Regions from separate parts of the Streptomyces sp. NPDC002669 genome, predicted to be linked through region 3. Evidence: riboswitches for the same ligand, from Rfam matches in the RefSeq annotation. Region 3 holds a riboswitch; each other region holds the start of a gene.
The links. A riboswitch is a leader RNA that binds a small molecule or an ion and turns the genes downstream of it on or off. The one in region 3 is predicted to bind S-adenosylmethionine.
Positions count from the first base shown of each region.

Region 1: linked by a shared signal. The riboswitch ahead of thrC (threonine synthase) and the one ahead of ACFYW1_RS06585 (aminotransferase class V-fold PLP-dependent enzyme) in region 3 are both predicted to bind S-adenosylmethionine.
Region 2: linked by a shared signal. The riboswitch ahead of ACFYW1_RS23440 (hypothetical protein) and the one ahead of ACFYW1_RS06585 (aminotransferase class V-fold PLP-dependent enzyme) in region 3 are both predicted to bind S-adenosylmethionine.

Region 1 is NZ_JBIAQQ010000011.1:151,164-155,920, forward strand. Features, by position in the region: gene ACFYW1_RS18815 (trehalose-6-phosphate synthase) at 1-919, opposite strand, end outside; gene ACFYW1_RS18820 (glucosyl-3-phosphoglycerate synthase) at 974-1,936, opposite strand; SAM riboswitch class I at 2,091-2,218, shown strand; gene thrC (threonine synthase) at 2,237-3,529, shown strand; gene ACFYW1_RS18830 (ubiquitin-like small modifier protein 1) at 3,561-3,839, shown strand; gene ACFYW1_RS18835 (cold-shock protein) at 4,285-4,491, shown strand.
Region 2 is NZ_JBIAQQ010000016.1:105,802-110,558, forward strand. Features, by position in the region: gene ACFYW1_RS23430 (cytochrome P450) at 1-373, shown strand, start outside; gene ACFYW1_RS23435 (cytochrome P450) at 370-1,629, shown strand; SAM riboswitch class IV at 1,739-1,848, shown strand; gene ACFYW1_RS23440 (hypothetical protein) at 1,897-2,304, shown strand; gene ACFYW1_RS23445 (DUF4232 domain-containing protein) at 2,339-2,875, opposite strand; gene ACFYW1_RS23450 (cytochrome P450) at 3,110-4,477, opposite strand; gene ACFYW1_RS23455 (hypothetical protein) at 4,752-4,757, opposite strand, start outside.
Region 3 is NZ_JBIAQQ010000003.1:386,111-390,867, forward strand. Features, by position in the region: gene ACFYW1_RS06575 (rhomboid family intramembrane serine protease) at 18-770, shown strand; gene ACFYW1_RS06580 (Lrp/AsnC family transcriptional regulator) at 767-1,048, shown strand; gene ACFYW1_RS06585 (aminotransferase class V-fold PLP-dependent enzyme) at 1,130-2,506, opposite strand; SAM riboswitch class IV at 2,683-2,800, opposite strand; gene trpD (anthranilate phosphoribosyltransferase) at 2,962-4,026, opposite strand; gene ACFYW1_RS06595 (cytochrome bc complex cytochrome b subunit) at 4,151-4,757, opposite strand, start outside.

The DNA of each region.
Region 1 (4,757 bases), on a different contig from region 3:
CCACCCGCTCCCGCCACTCGGGGCGGTCGTCGAGGAGTGCCCGGTAGGCGAGCAGGCCGCGCACGATGTTCTTGGAGAGCTCCGTCCGGTCCACCCGTACGATCGTCCTCCGGCCGGGGCCCGTCTGCTCGCGCAGTGCCGCCATCCGCTCGTCCACGTCCGCCTCGTGCGCGCGGCGGCGCAGGAAGTCCGCGTCCGCGCCGAGGCCGTGCACCCCGATCTCGGTCCGGCCGGTGCCGCCCACGATCCGGGTGCAGCAGTCGGCGAACGCGTCGGCCCAGCGCCGGGTCAGGAAGGCCGCCCGGTCCGCGCCCAGGATGCCGCGCAGCAACTGCTCGGCGATGTCGTCGGGCAGCAGCCGGAAGTAGTCGACGGGCGCCCACGGGGTGTGCGAGAAGTGCCCGATCCGCAGGTCGGGGCGGAGCGCGCGGAGCATGCCGGGCACCAGCGCCAGGTGGTAGTCCTGCACCAGCACCGCCGCGCCCCGCCCGGCCTCCTCGGCGAGCGCCTCGGCGAAGGCCCGGTTGTAGGTCTCGAACGAGGCCCACTGCCGCCGGAACTCCGCGTCGAAGACCGGCTCCAGCGGGGTCTGGTACAGCATGTGGTGGACGAACCAGAGCACCGAGTTCGCGACGCCGTTGTACGCGTCCGCGTGGACGTCCGCGTCGATGTCGAGCATCCGCACGCCCGGCTCGCCGACCCCGCGCCGGACCGCCTCGCGGTCCCCGTCGCCGAGCGCGGCGCACACCCACAGCTTGTCCTCGACGGCGCTCAGCCCGGAGACCAGGCCCCCGCCGCCCCGTCTCGCGTCGAGCGCCCCGTCCTCGCCCAGGGCGTACGACACCGGGCCGCGGTTGGACGCGACGAGGACCTGGGCGGAGGGCCGGGCAGGGGGCTGGGCTTCGTGGTCGGAGGCCATGTTGCGGAATCTAGCCCGATCACGAACCGCCCAAACGTGCGAAGTCGGGCCGGTTCAGGCCGCGCGGCGCGAAACGTACTCCTCGATCTCGCGCATCGGGGGCCGCTCCTCGGTGTCCACGGCGTGGGTGCGCGGCACGAAGCCGTCCGCGCCGCGCTCGAACTGGGTGAGCTCGGGGCGCACCAAGTGGCCGCGGGACAGCCGCAGTTGCGCGGTCCGGTAGATCGTCGCCGCCATCCGGCCCAGCGCCTGCCCGTCCTGGTGCCGGTGCCTGCGCACCCCCACGTCCACCTGGGCCAGCGCGTCCAGTCCCACCGTGTGCAGGGCATCGACCAGCAGTCCCAGTTCCACTCCGTAGCCGACGGGGAACGGCAGCTGTTCGAGCAGGGAGCGGCGCACGGCGTACTCGCCGCCCAGCGGCTGGACGAAACCGGCCAGCTGCGGCCAGTGCAGATTGAGCAGCGGGCGGGCCACCAGCTCGGTCACCCGGCCCCCCTGGGCCGCCGTCCCGCCGGTGTCGTCCCCGAAGGGGCGGTCGTACATCGCCTTCACGAACTGCACGTCCGGGTCGGTCAGCAGCGGGCCGACGATGCCGGAGACGAAGTCCGCCGAGAAGTCCTTCAGGTCGGCGTCGACGAAGCAGACGATGTCGCCACCGGTGACCAGGAGGGACCGCCACAGCACCTCGCCCTTGCCGGGCACGGCCGGTATCCGGGGGAGTATCGCGTCACGGTGCACCACCCGGGCGCCGGCCTCCCGGGCCACCCGGGAGGTGGCGTCGGTGGAACCGGAGTCGATCACCACGAGCTCGTCGACCAGGGGGACCTTCTCCATCAGCTCGCGCCGGATCGTCGTGACGATGTCGCCGACCGTCGCCTCCTCGTCGAGCGCGGGCAGCACCACGCTCACGCTCCCGCGGCGCGGATCCCCGGCCTTGGCGGCCAGCAGACGCTCCAACGGACGGTCGGCGGCCGACCAGGATCGCCCGGCCAGCCAGCGTTCGACCTCTTCCAGCACGGTCGGTACTCCCTGTTGTGTGATCCATCTCGCGGTTCGGACTGCTGTCTCGGCAGCCTGGTGCTTCGGTTACAGTCTTGAACAACGCGGATGACCGTCGCATGTCGGGGTCCATCTGCCAATAAACGCCCGGATCGAAGATCCGGTGCCAAAGAGCTCATCCAGAGGGACTGAGGGAACGGCCCGTTGAAGTCCCGGCAACCCTCCTGCCGACCGCGAGGTCACGGTGGGGAAGGTGCCAATTCCGTCTTGTGGCGAAGTGCGTCACAAGGAAGATGAGGAGAAAGGGCCTCCGCCATCATGGCTGTGCAGACCGTTGCAGCGAACACCGAATCCTCCGTCGACCTCGGCCCCGCCGCGGCGCTTTCCTGCCGCGAGTGCAAAGAGCGTTTCGACCTCGGCCCCATCTTCGCCTGCGCGTCCTGTTTCGGACCGCTCGAAGTGGCGTACGACCTGCCGAGCGGTTCCCCCGAGGAGCTGAGGAAGCGCATCGAGGCCGGCCCGAACAACATCTGGCGCTACGCGCCGCTGCTGCCGGTCCCCGCGGACGTCGCGGACAAGCCCAACATCAACCCCGGCTTCACCAAGCTGGTCAAGGCCGACAACCTCGCCCGCGAGCTGGGCGTCACCGGCGGCCTGTACGTCAAGGACGACTCCGGCAACCCGACGCACTCCTTCAAGGACCGGGTCGTCGCGATCGCCGTCGAGGCCGCCCGCGCCTTCGGCTTCACCACCCTGTCCTGCTCCTCCACCGGCAACCTCGCCGGAGCGGTCGGCGCCGCCGCCGCCCGCGCGGGCTTCCGCTCCTGCGTGTTCATCCCGCACGACCTGGAGCAGGGCAAGGTCGTCATGGCCGCGGTGTACGGCGGTGAGCTGGTCGGCATCGAGGGCAACTACGACGACGTCAACCGCTTCTGCTCGGAGCTCATCGGCGACCCGCTCGGCGAGGGCTGGGGCTTCGTCAACGTCAACCTCCGGCCGTACTACGGCGAGGGCTCCAAGACCCTGGCGTACGAGATCTGCGAGCAGCTCGGCTGGCGGCTGCCGGACCAGATCGTCATCCCGATCGCGTCCGGATCGCAGCTCACGAAGATCGACAAGGGGCTCCAGGAGCTGATCGGGCTCGGTCTGGTCGAGGACAAGCCGTACAAGATCTTCGGCGCCCAGGCCGAGGGCTGCTCCCCGGTCTCCGCCGCCTTCAAGGCCGGTCACGACGTCGTACGGCCGCAGAAGCCGAACACCATCGCCAAGTCCCTGGCCATCGGCAACCCGGCCGACGGCCCGTACGTCCTGGACATCGCCCGCCGCACCGGCGGCGCGGTGGAGGACGTGGACGACGAGCAGGTGGTCGACGCCATCAAGCTGCTGGCCCGCACCGAGGGGATCTTCGCGGAGACGGCGGGCGGGGTGACGGTCGGCGTGACGAAGAAGCTCATCGAGGCCGGTGTCATCGACCCGACGCTGACCACCGTCGTCCTCAACACGGGCGACGGCCTCAAGACCCTCGACGCGGTGGCCGCCACCTCGCAGGCGACCGCGACGATCCGCCCCAGCCTGGACGCGTTCCGCGCCGCGGGCCTCGCCACCAGCTGACCACCCCGGACTCCAGGAAAGGCACCCGATCATGAGCGTGAACGTCCGCATCCCCACCATTCTCCGCACCTACACGGGCGGCCGGGCCGAGGTCCCGGCGGAGGGCACGACCCTCTCCCAGGTCATCGAGTCCCTGGAGAAGGACCACCCGGGCATCGCCGCCCGCGTCCTGGACGACCAGGGCAAGCTGCGCCGCTTCGTGAACGTCTACGTCAACGACGACGACGTGCGCTTCGAGAACGGTCTGGAGACGGCCACGCCGGACGGCGCCGGCATCTCGATCATCCCGGCCGTCGCGGGCGGCTGCTGACACCGCGTCGGGTCGCGGACCGAATCACCCGAACGGAATTGCCCTCTCCGGTTTCAAACCTCTCCGGGTTTGAAACGGAGGGGGCAATTCTGCATGGTTGAGCGCGGTAGAGTGTGGGAAGTCCCCCCAGCTGCCCGCACCGCCTGCATATGAGAATGCGCCGCGTCGCGACAAGAAGCAGCCAAAGTGCTCGAACCCCTTGCGCCATAAGTCACTTTTGTCTGGCCCGACTTGCCCTGGAATCTCACCAATTCCACATATTCGGGCGTTCGGCGCTGTCGAGAATTCTCGTCCGATTGACCTGTTGCAGAGGGCAGTTGGGCAGATACATTCAGCCGCGGTCGACGCGTTCCGGCGCACGCACCCTCTCCTGTCGGAGGGTGGGTTCTGACCCGGGACCGCGAAGTGCGGCCCCGCGCAAGGGCCAGTAATAGGGGAGTTAGGCATGGCTCAGGGCACCGTCAAGTGGTTCAACGCGGAGAAGGGGTACGGCTTCATCGCGGTCGACGGTGGTGCGGATGTTTTCGTCCACTACAGCGCGATCCAGATGGACGGGTACCGCACCCTCGAAGAGGGTCAGCGAGTTGAGTTCGAGATCTCGCAGGGCCAGAAGGGGCCCCAGGCGGACATGGTCAAGCTCGCCGTCGGCTGAGTACGACGCGGTCGGCCACCGACACCACTCACGCACCGAGGTCCGTACCCCCCCAGGGGTACGGACCTCGGTGCGTTCCGGCGCGCCGGAACGCCTCCCCGTCCCCGTCGCCCGGCCGTCGTTCCCCGCCGGGCCTTCCTCGAAGGCGCTTGCACTCTCCATGGTCGAGTGCTAATTATTGGCGTTAGCACTCTCCAGGTGAGAGTGACAGAACTTGGATCGGGCCGGTGAGGCCCGCAGGCCGGCGGGGCAAGGAACCACCGGTC
Region 2 (4,757 bases), on a different contig from region 3:
GGCGGCGCGCGACACCAGGCTGGGGGAGCGGAGCATCCGGGCCGGGGACATGCTGCTCCTCGGGCTGGGCGCCGCCAACACCGACCCGCACATCCGGCAGCACCTCTCGACCGCGGGAGGGCCGTCCGGCCGCGGCGGCAACGGCGCGCACATGGCGTTCAGCCACGGCGAGTACCGCTGCCCCTTCCCCGCACAGGAGATAGCCGAGATCATCGCCCGTACCGGGATCGAGGTGCTGCTCGACCGGCTGCCCGACCTGGAACTGTCCGTTTCCGCACGGGAACTGGTCCGGCGACAGTCCGCCTTCCTGCGGGGGATGACCGCGCTGCCCGTCCGGTTCTCCCCCGTACGACCGAGAGGAGACTTCTCTTGAACTGTCCGCACGCCGCCCGGGAAGACGCTTCGAACGGCCCGGTCCTGGTCGTCGACCCGCTGGTCCAGGACCTCGACGGCGAGACGGCGCGCCTGCGCGACGCCGGTCCGCTCGCCAGGATCGAACTGCTCGGCGTACCGGCCCTGGCCGTCACCCGGCACTCCCTGGCCCGCCAACTGCTCGTGGATCCGCGGCTGGTGAAGGACATCGATGTCTGGGGGCTCTGGCAGAGCGGGGAGGTCACGCACGACTGGCCGCTGATCGGCATGATCGACGCCGGGCGCTCCATGTTCACCGTGGACGGCGCGGAACACCGGCGGCTGCGCACCAAGACCTCCCAGGCGCTCACCCCGCGCCGACTGGAGGAGATACGCCCGGAGATAGAGAAGTTCACCGAGGAACTGCTCGACTCCCTCGCCGAGCACGGCGAGCGCAGCGAGGACGGGGTGGTCGACCTCAAGTCCGTGTTCGCGCAGCCGCTGCCCATGCGGGTCGTCGGCATGCTGATGGGCGTGGACGAGGCGGAACATCCCATGCTGATGAAGCGGTACAAGGCGTTCTTCTCCATGCTCACGCCGCAGGAGGAGCGTCTGGCGCTGCTGGCCGAGCTGGACGTCTTCTACACCGCCCTCGTCCGCGAGAAGACCGCGCGGCCGACCGACGATCTCACCAGCGCGCTCATCCTTGCCGAGGAGGGCGGCGAACCGCTCACCGAGGAGGAGGTGGTGGGCAATCTCAAGGCAATGGTGGCGGCCGGTCACGAGACCACCATCGGGCTGATCCTGAACGCCGTGCGGGCCCTGCTCACCCACCCCGACCAGCTGCGCAAGGTGCTCGACGGCGAGATCCCCTGGGAGACGGTGATCGAGGAGACCCTGCGCTGGGACACCCCCACCACCCATCTGCTGATGCGGTTCGCCACCGAGGACATCCAGGTGGGCGACGAGGTGATCCCGAAGGGCGAGGGCGTGGTGATCTCCTACCGCGCCATCGGCCGCGACACCGAGCAGCACGGGGCGGACGCCGACGCGTTCGACATCACCCGGCCGACGCCGATCCGGCACATGACCTTCGGGCACGGGCCGCACATCTGCCCCGGCGCGGCGCTCTCCCGCGTCGAGGCCGGCATCGCCCTGCCCGCGCTGTTCGAGCGTTTCCCCGCACTGCGGGCGGCCGTTCCGGACGAGGAGATCAACAAGCTGCCGGTGATGACGCAGAACGACATGGCGGCCTTCCCGGTCCTGCTGCACGGCTGACGGTTGGCTGCCCGACGACCGGCGGGTGGAGTGGGAGACCGGCGCCCCCGGCCGGTACGGGCCCTGACCACCCGTCGGGCAGCGCCGTCCGTGGGATACAGTCCTCATGGGTCATGAGTTCCAGTGCGAAGCCCCGGCTGACTGGACGGCACCCCGCTCCGCTGCGGGTGCTCCGGGTGAGGACCTGCCCCGCGCGCGGTGTGCGGGGAACAGCGGACCGCCGGGGCAGAGCACCTGAGGTCCACGGTCTCGGGAAGGCGAACACCCATGCTCCCCCACCTCATCCCCGATGACGGCTGCTCCGGTCACGGACCCGGCCACCACGTCCACTGGATCCACGCCAAGAAGTGCCACCAGGAGCCCGGCCAGGCCGTGGAGCTCCTGCTCACCTCGGGCGACGTCGCCGCCGACGGCTGGATCGGGCTGCGCCCCGCCTTCGATCATGCCGGGGAACTGCCGAAGGTGTGGACGCACGCCCCGGCGGCCCTGACGGAACTGCTCGCCGAGCACCGCGGCCGGGTGTTCTGGCTGCCGCGGTGGCACGCCCTGAAGCTGGTGGACTCCGCGGGCCGTGCCACGGCGCTGGTCAACGTGGGGTTCCAGGGCGGCCCGTTGTGCGCGACCAAGGCCCCCGACCCGCGGCGGACCGTCGGCGGCACGGCCCACGGCCTGTAGTCGCGGTTCGTACCGCCGCGTCCGTGGCCGTCCGTCAGCCCACCGCATCCGCCAGGGCGCGGTCCGCGGCGGCGCTCGACTCCTGCCACAGGGTGGTGATCGGCTCCCACACGGGGATGCCCAGGGGCATGCCGACGGGGGCCCCGCTGAAGGTGACGCCCAGGTGGGAGGGGTCGGCCGCCACGGAGAGACTGCCGACGACGTGGCCCTCGGAGGCCGCCGGGTCCGCGGTGCGGACGGCGGCGTGGGCCCGCTCGCCCGCGGAGAGCGTGTAGGGGCCGCTCTCGGCGGGCGGCACGGGCTGGGCGGAGCCGTCCAGCCCTCTGAAGGTGATCGTCGGGATCCGGTCCACCACACAGGCCCGGTTGCCGTGGTTGGTGACGTCGACACGGACGACGTTCCGCTGTCCGCCGGGCGAGGCGTGCACGGTGAGGGCCTTCTCCTGACATGTCGCGAGACGGCTCGCCGTTCCGGCGGACGCGGTGCCGGCCGTCACCGACATCGCGGTGCCGGTCAGCGCCAGGGCTGCCGCGACGGAGAGGGTGGAGGCGAGGGCGGAGCGGAGGCGCATGGTGTTTCTCCCGTTGGATCGACAGCCTGCGGATACGGCCGAACGGCCATGTGGGCCGGGACGGCCGACATGGACAGTGTGGACCGAATGACATGATCCCCGCGACAGATCGGACATATCGGTTCGGTATATCCGATGCGGGGGTGGTGCCCGAACGATGCGTGGGCGGCGCCCGGACGACTCCGTGGGGCCTGGTCACGAGCCCCACGAGCCCCGCGGGCCGCCCTGCGCCCGTCACCGTGCCCGGAGCGTCGCCAGCACCTCCCGGTCCGGCTGCAGGGTCAGACTCGGTACGGGATCGATGGTGCCCGGGTCCACGTCCAGTTCGAAGCGGCGGGCCAGTACGGCCAGGATCAGCACCGCCTCGACCATCGCGAACCGGGTCCCCAGGCAGACCCGGGGGCCGCCGCCGAAGGGGAACCAGGCGTACTCCGCGATGTCGTCGCCCTCCTCGGGGTCCCAGCGCTCGGGGCGGAACTCCTCCGGCTCGGGGAACCACCGCGCGTCGCGGTGCGTCACCCACTGGCTGCTCCACACCCGGGTGCCCCGCGGCATCGGGACGCCGCCGATTCGCGCCCCCTCCTTGGCCACGCCGGTGACCAGCCAGATCGTCGGGTAGAGCCGCAGCGTCTCCTTGACCACGGACTGGGTGTACGTCAGCCGGGCGTAGTCGTCGAATTCCGGCTCCCGGTCGCCGAGGACCCGGTCCAGCTCCTCGGTGAGCGCGGCGCGCGCCCGCGGGTTGCGGGACAGCAGGTACCAGGCCCACACCAGCGTGGAACTGGTCGTCTCGTGCCCGCCGATGTACAGGGTGACCGTCTCGTCCCGGATCTCCTGGTCCGTGAGGTGCGCGCCCGTCTCGTCGATCGCGGTCAGCAGCCGGCTCAGCAGGTCGGGGCGCTCGTCCCCGCCGTCGCGGTGGCGGGCGACGACCCGGGCCACCTCGGCGTCGATGACCGCCGCGGCCTTCTTGATCCGGGCCCGGCCCGGTGTCGGAACCCAGTCCGGCAGCAGTGCGCCGATCCCGGCGAACTCCTTGCCGATCTCCTGCTGCGCCACGTCCATCGCCCGGCCCATGGCCTCGGTGTCGGCCGGGGTGTCCACGCCGAAGATCGTGCGGACGGCGATCCGTTGCGTCAGGGCGGCCATCTCCCGCTTGACGTCGACGCGTCGGCCGTCCGACCAGGTGTCGGCCAGCTCCACCGTGCTGCCCGCCATTGTTGCCGCGTACGACCGCACCTGCTTGGGGCGTACCGAGGGCTGTACCAGGGACCGTTTCCGCCGCCAGTCGGTGCCGCGGGCGACCACCACGCCGTTGCCCATCACGGTGCGGAAGGCGATGCCCAGCGCGGGCTGGTCGAAGGTGCGTTCCGTCTCGGTGAGCAGTTCGCCGATGCAGTCCGGATCGGCTATGTACACGCACGGGTTGGCGCCGAACCGCCAGCCGACCATGTCCCCGTGGCCGCGCAGCCGCTCGAAGAAGGCGAGGGGGTTCTTCGCGAACTGCGGCATGCTCCCGAGGAACGGCAGCCCCTTCGGGCCCGGCACGATCGTGTGGTTCCGCGGCTCGGCGTCGATGGCCGGGCCGGTCTCCGTGGACATGAAGGTCTCCGCTCCCTTGTGGCGCACCCCAGGGGTGCGCAGCGACCTGACTTCAGGGCTCCCGTACCGGTGGCACATGTCATCGGCCCTGTGCGGTACGTGAGTTGACGAGAGTAGCCGGGCCGGGGCACCCGTGGGCGGATGGGCTCGCGAACGGGGAGGGAGAAGGAGAGGAAGCGGGAGGGGGTGAGGGGACGGCGATCCGTTCCCGGTGGACGGGCCCTGCGGGGCCGGGCCCGTCCACCGGGTCGGGAACGCCGTGCGGGGGCGCGGGTCAGGC
Region 3 (4,757 bases):
TGCGTCATGCTCTGTTCATGATCGATCGGCGCACTGTGACCGACAGGCCGGCCGGCGGATACCTGCGGACGGTCGCCCTGGGCGGATCGCCGATGACCCACGCCCTGATCGCGGCGTGCTCGCTGGTCTTCGTGATCAGTCCGCTGTCCGGCCTCAACCCGGTGCCGGGCGGCGCCGCCGCCCGGCTGGCCGCCCAGGCCGGCTACTTCGAGCGCTGGGGCGTGATCCCGAACGAGCTGTGGGACGGCCCGGTGCGGGTCCTGCTCACCCCGCTCACCGCCCTCTTCGTGCACGGCAGCTGGGTGCACCTGCTCGGCAACATGCTCTTCCTGTACGTGTTCGGGGCGATGACCGAGGAGCGCATGGGCCGTATCGGGTTCACCTTCTTCTACGTCATCTGCGGCTACCTCGCCCTGGTCGCCTACGCGGCCGCGCACGCCACCTCCGACCAGACGCTCGTCGGCGCCTCGGGGGCGATCTCGGCGGTGCTCGGGGCGTTCCTGTACCTGTTCCCCAGGGCCCGGGTGACCAGCCTGTTCCCGTTCCTCTTCTTCCTGCCGCTGCGCTTCCCCGCCTGGATCGTGCTGGTGTTCTGGTTCGTCCTGCAGTGGCTCGCGGTCCAGGGCGCGGGCAGCGGGGGGCCGGGGGTCGCCTATCTGGCCCACGTGGTGGGCTTTGCCCTCGGCTTCCTCTACGCCTGGGGGCGTTACCGGCGTACGGATAGAGTGAAGGCACCAGCCGCGGCCACCGAGGGAGAAAGTCAGCCGTGATCACCGCGATCGTGCTCATCAAAACCAGCGTGGACCGGATTCCCGAGATCGCCGAGTCCATCGCCGCGCTGGACAGCGTCAGCGAAGTCTTCTCGGTCACCGGTACGTACGACCTGATCGCCATGGTCCGAGTGGCCAGGCACGACGATCTGGCGGACATCATCCCGGGCCGGATCAGCAAGATTCCCGGCGTCGAGGCCACCGACACCCACGTGGCGTTCCGCACCTACTCGCAGCACGACCTGGAGGCGGCCTTCGCCATCGGGCTCGACGCGTAACCACCACGGATTCACCCGCGTGACACTTCGGCGGGGTACGGGCGGAAGCCGCCCGTACCCCGCCGAAGTGCCGTGTGCCGGTCAGTGCTGCGCGGCGCCCCGGTCCGGGACGCAACGGCCGTCCTCGGTGCGGTACTTCCACTGGGCGCCCTCGCTCACCAGCTCCTGGACCGCGCGGACGAAGCGCTCGATGTGCTCGTCCGGCGTACCGGCGCCGAAGCTCACCCGGATCGCGTTGAGGGACCGCTCGCCCGGCTCGGCCTCGGGCGCACCGCACTCGCCGACCTCCTGCGGGTCGCCGCCCAGCAGGGTGCGGACCAGGGGGTGGGCGCAGAACAGTCCGTCGCGGACGCCGATGCCGTACTCGGCGGAGAGCGCGGCGGCGAAGTGCGAGCTGTTCCAGCCCTCCACCACGAAGGAGATGACGCCGACCCTCGGGGCGTCGTCGCCGAACAGCGAGAGCACCTTGACCTGGGGAATTGCGGCGAGACCGGCCCGGACACCGGCCACGAGGCGCTGCTCGCGGGCGACCAGCGCGTCGAAGCCCGCCTCCTTCAGCGCCTTGCAGGCCGAGGCGATGGAGTACGCGCCGATGACGTTGGGGGAACCGGCCTCGTGCCGGGCGGCCGTGGTGTGCCACTCGACGTCCACCCCGCCGTCGGGGCGGCGGGCGACCTTGCGCGAGGCGCCGCCGCCGGCCAGGTAGGGCTCGGCCTCCCGCAGCCAGTCGGCCCGGCCGGCGAGCACGCCGGAGCCGAAGGGCGCGTACAGCTTGTGCCCGGAGAAGGCGACCCAGTCGACGTCCAGCTCGGCGATGTCGACGGGGTGGTGCGGGGCGAGCTGCGCGGCGTCCAGCACGATCCGGGCGCCGTGCGCGTGCGCGGCGGCCGCCAGCTCCCCGACCGGCCACAGCTCGCCGGTGACGTTGGAGGCGCCGGTGACGCAGACCAGCGCGGGGCCGTAGGGGTCGCGCGCGGCCAGGGCCCGCTCCAGCGTCTCGACGGCCTGGGCCGGGGTGCGCGGGGCGTTCAGGTAGGTCACCCGCGCGTCGCGCCACGGCAGCAGCGAGGCGTGGTGCTCGGTCTCGAAGACGAAGACCTGGCAGTCGGCGGGGAGCGCCGCGGCCAGCAGGTTCAGCGAGTCGGTGGTCGAGCGGGTGAAGACCACCTGGTCGTCCGCGCGGCAGCCGAGGAACTCCGCGACGGTGGCGCGGCTGTTCTCGAAGAGGTCCGTGGAGAGCTGGGAGAGATAGCCGGCGCCGCGGTGGACGCTGCCGTAGTACGGGGCGTACGCGGCGACGTCGTCCCAGACCCGGCGCAGGGCGGGCGCGCTGGCGGCGTAGTCGAGGGCGGCGTACGCGACTTCACCGCCCGTGACCAGCGGAACCGTCACGTCCTCCCCCAGAACGGGCAGCGGGGAACAAACCGACTCGTCGATGGCAGCGGTGGGTACAGACATGGCGAACTCCCGTAAGAGGCAGGCGAAGAACGCGCACCGGCGGACACGCGACAGTGCGGCGGAAGGAGAAAAAAGGGTGTGCGGAAGAGGGCCGGGCGGCCCTATCGCATTCGCGTGCTCACAAGAGGCTCCCTAGGGACCAGGACCCCGGGGGTTGGCATTCACAGATGCCGAGGGGCCCGCGCTTGCCGTGGACCTCGCTGCCCACGGCCTGGTCTTCACCCGGGGCACCCCGCCACGGACGGAGGGTTGCCGGACAGCGGGCCGGGGCCGTAGTCGCTGTCACTCATGACCTGCCCAGCATCTTGCCATACGCGCGGACGTGCGCAAGGCGCGGTCCAGGATCCGGACCGCGCCTTGCGTCATCTCTCCGCCCGTTCGAGAGCCCGTCGGGGCCTGCCGGGACCTGTCGGGGCCCGTCGGGCGGTCATCGGGTGACACCGCCCGACGGGCTCTCAGGCGTTGCTGGCCGCCACCCAGCGCTCCAGCGTCCGCGCCGCCGCGCCCGAGTCGATGGACTCGGCCGCCTTCGCCATCCCGGCGGCGAGCTGCTCGTTCAGCGTGCCGTCCGTCGGGTCCAGCGCCGTCAGGGCCGCCGCCGAGTTGAGCAGCACGGCATCGCGCACCGGCCCCTGCTCCCCCGCCAGCAGCCGGCGGGCCACATCGGCGTTGTACGAGGCGTCCGCGCCGCGCAGCGCCTCCACGGGCACCAGCTCCAGACCGACGTCGCGCGGGTCGAACGTCTCCTCGCGGACAGCTCCGTCGCGCACCACCCAGACCCGTGAGGTCGCGGTCGTCGTCAGCTCGTCCAGGCCGTCGTCGCCGCGGAAGACCAGCGCGGAGTTGCCGCGTTCGGCGAGCACCCCGGCGACGATGGGCGCCATCTTCGGGTCGGCCACGCCGACGGCCTGGGAACGCACCCGGGCCGGGTTGGTGAGCGGGCCGAGGATGTTGAACGTGGTCGGCGTGCCGAGCTCCTTGCGGGCCCTGGCGACGTACCGCAGGGCGGGGTGGAACTTCACCGCGAAGCAGAAGGTGATGCCCGCCTCCTCGGCGACCTCGACGACCCGCTCCGCGGAGAGGTCCAGGTTGACGCCGAGCTTCTCCAGCACGTCGGAGGAGCCGCTCGCCGAGGACGAGGCCCGGTTGCCGTGCTTGACGATCTTGGCGCCGGTGCCGGCGATGACGATCGCCGACATGGTGGAGATGTTGACCGTCTTGGCGAGGTCGCCGCCGGTGCCGACGATGTCGACCGTGCGGCCGGGCACCTCGATGGTGCGGGCGTGCTCGTACATCGCCCGCACCAGGCCGGTCACCTCGTCGATGGTCTCGCCCTTGGCCCGCAGCGCCACCGCGAACCCGGCGATCTGCACATCGGTCGCCTCGCCGCTCATGATGCGGTCCATGGCCCAGGCGGTGGCGTCCGCGGTGAGGTTCTCGCCGCGCAGCAGGGCGTTCAGCACGCCGGGCCAGGAACGGTCCGCCACGCTGTCGCCGCCGATCGGGGTCACAACGTTCATGGTCCGCTCCCGGGGTCCACAGTCGGTAAAAGAATCGTCTCCACCCTATCGACCGGAAGAGGACGGCGAAGAGCCCCGTCCAACGCGTGGACGGGGCTCCTGCCGTGGCGATCAGTTCAGGCGATCAGTGGTGACCGTGGCCGCTGGTGATCTCCTTGTACTCCTCGACGGTGGGCTTGGCGATCTGGTTGTTCTCGCCGTAGTAGCCCTTGCTGAGTCGGGCGCGCAGCTTCTCCAGCGGCGACACCTTGCGCTCGACACCGTTCTCGTCGACCGTCGGGCCGATCTCGACCGGCTTGTACTGCTCGTGCGCGGTGAGCGTGTGCAGCTGCTCGGGGCCGAGCGGCTCGTGGATCTCGACGAACTCACCGTGCGGCAGGCGCTTGATGATGCCGGACTCGCGTCCGTGCAGCACCTTCTCCTTGTCGCGGCGCTGGAGGCCGAGGCAGATCCGCCGGGTGACGATGAACGCGATGATCGGGCCCGCGAAGATGAAGATCCGGACGAACCACGAGATGGCGTTGATCGACAGGTGGAAGTGCGTGGCCCACAGGTCGTTGCCACCGCCGATGAAGACGACGACGTACTCGGTGATCCAGGCGACGCCGAAGGCCGTCCGGGTCGGGGCGTTGCGCGGGCGGTCCAGGATGTGATGCTCGCGCTTGTCCCCGGTGATCCAGGACTCGATGAACGGGTAGACCGCGAGAACCGCGAGCACCAGTCCGAAGGCC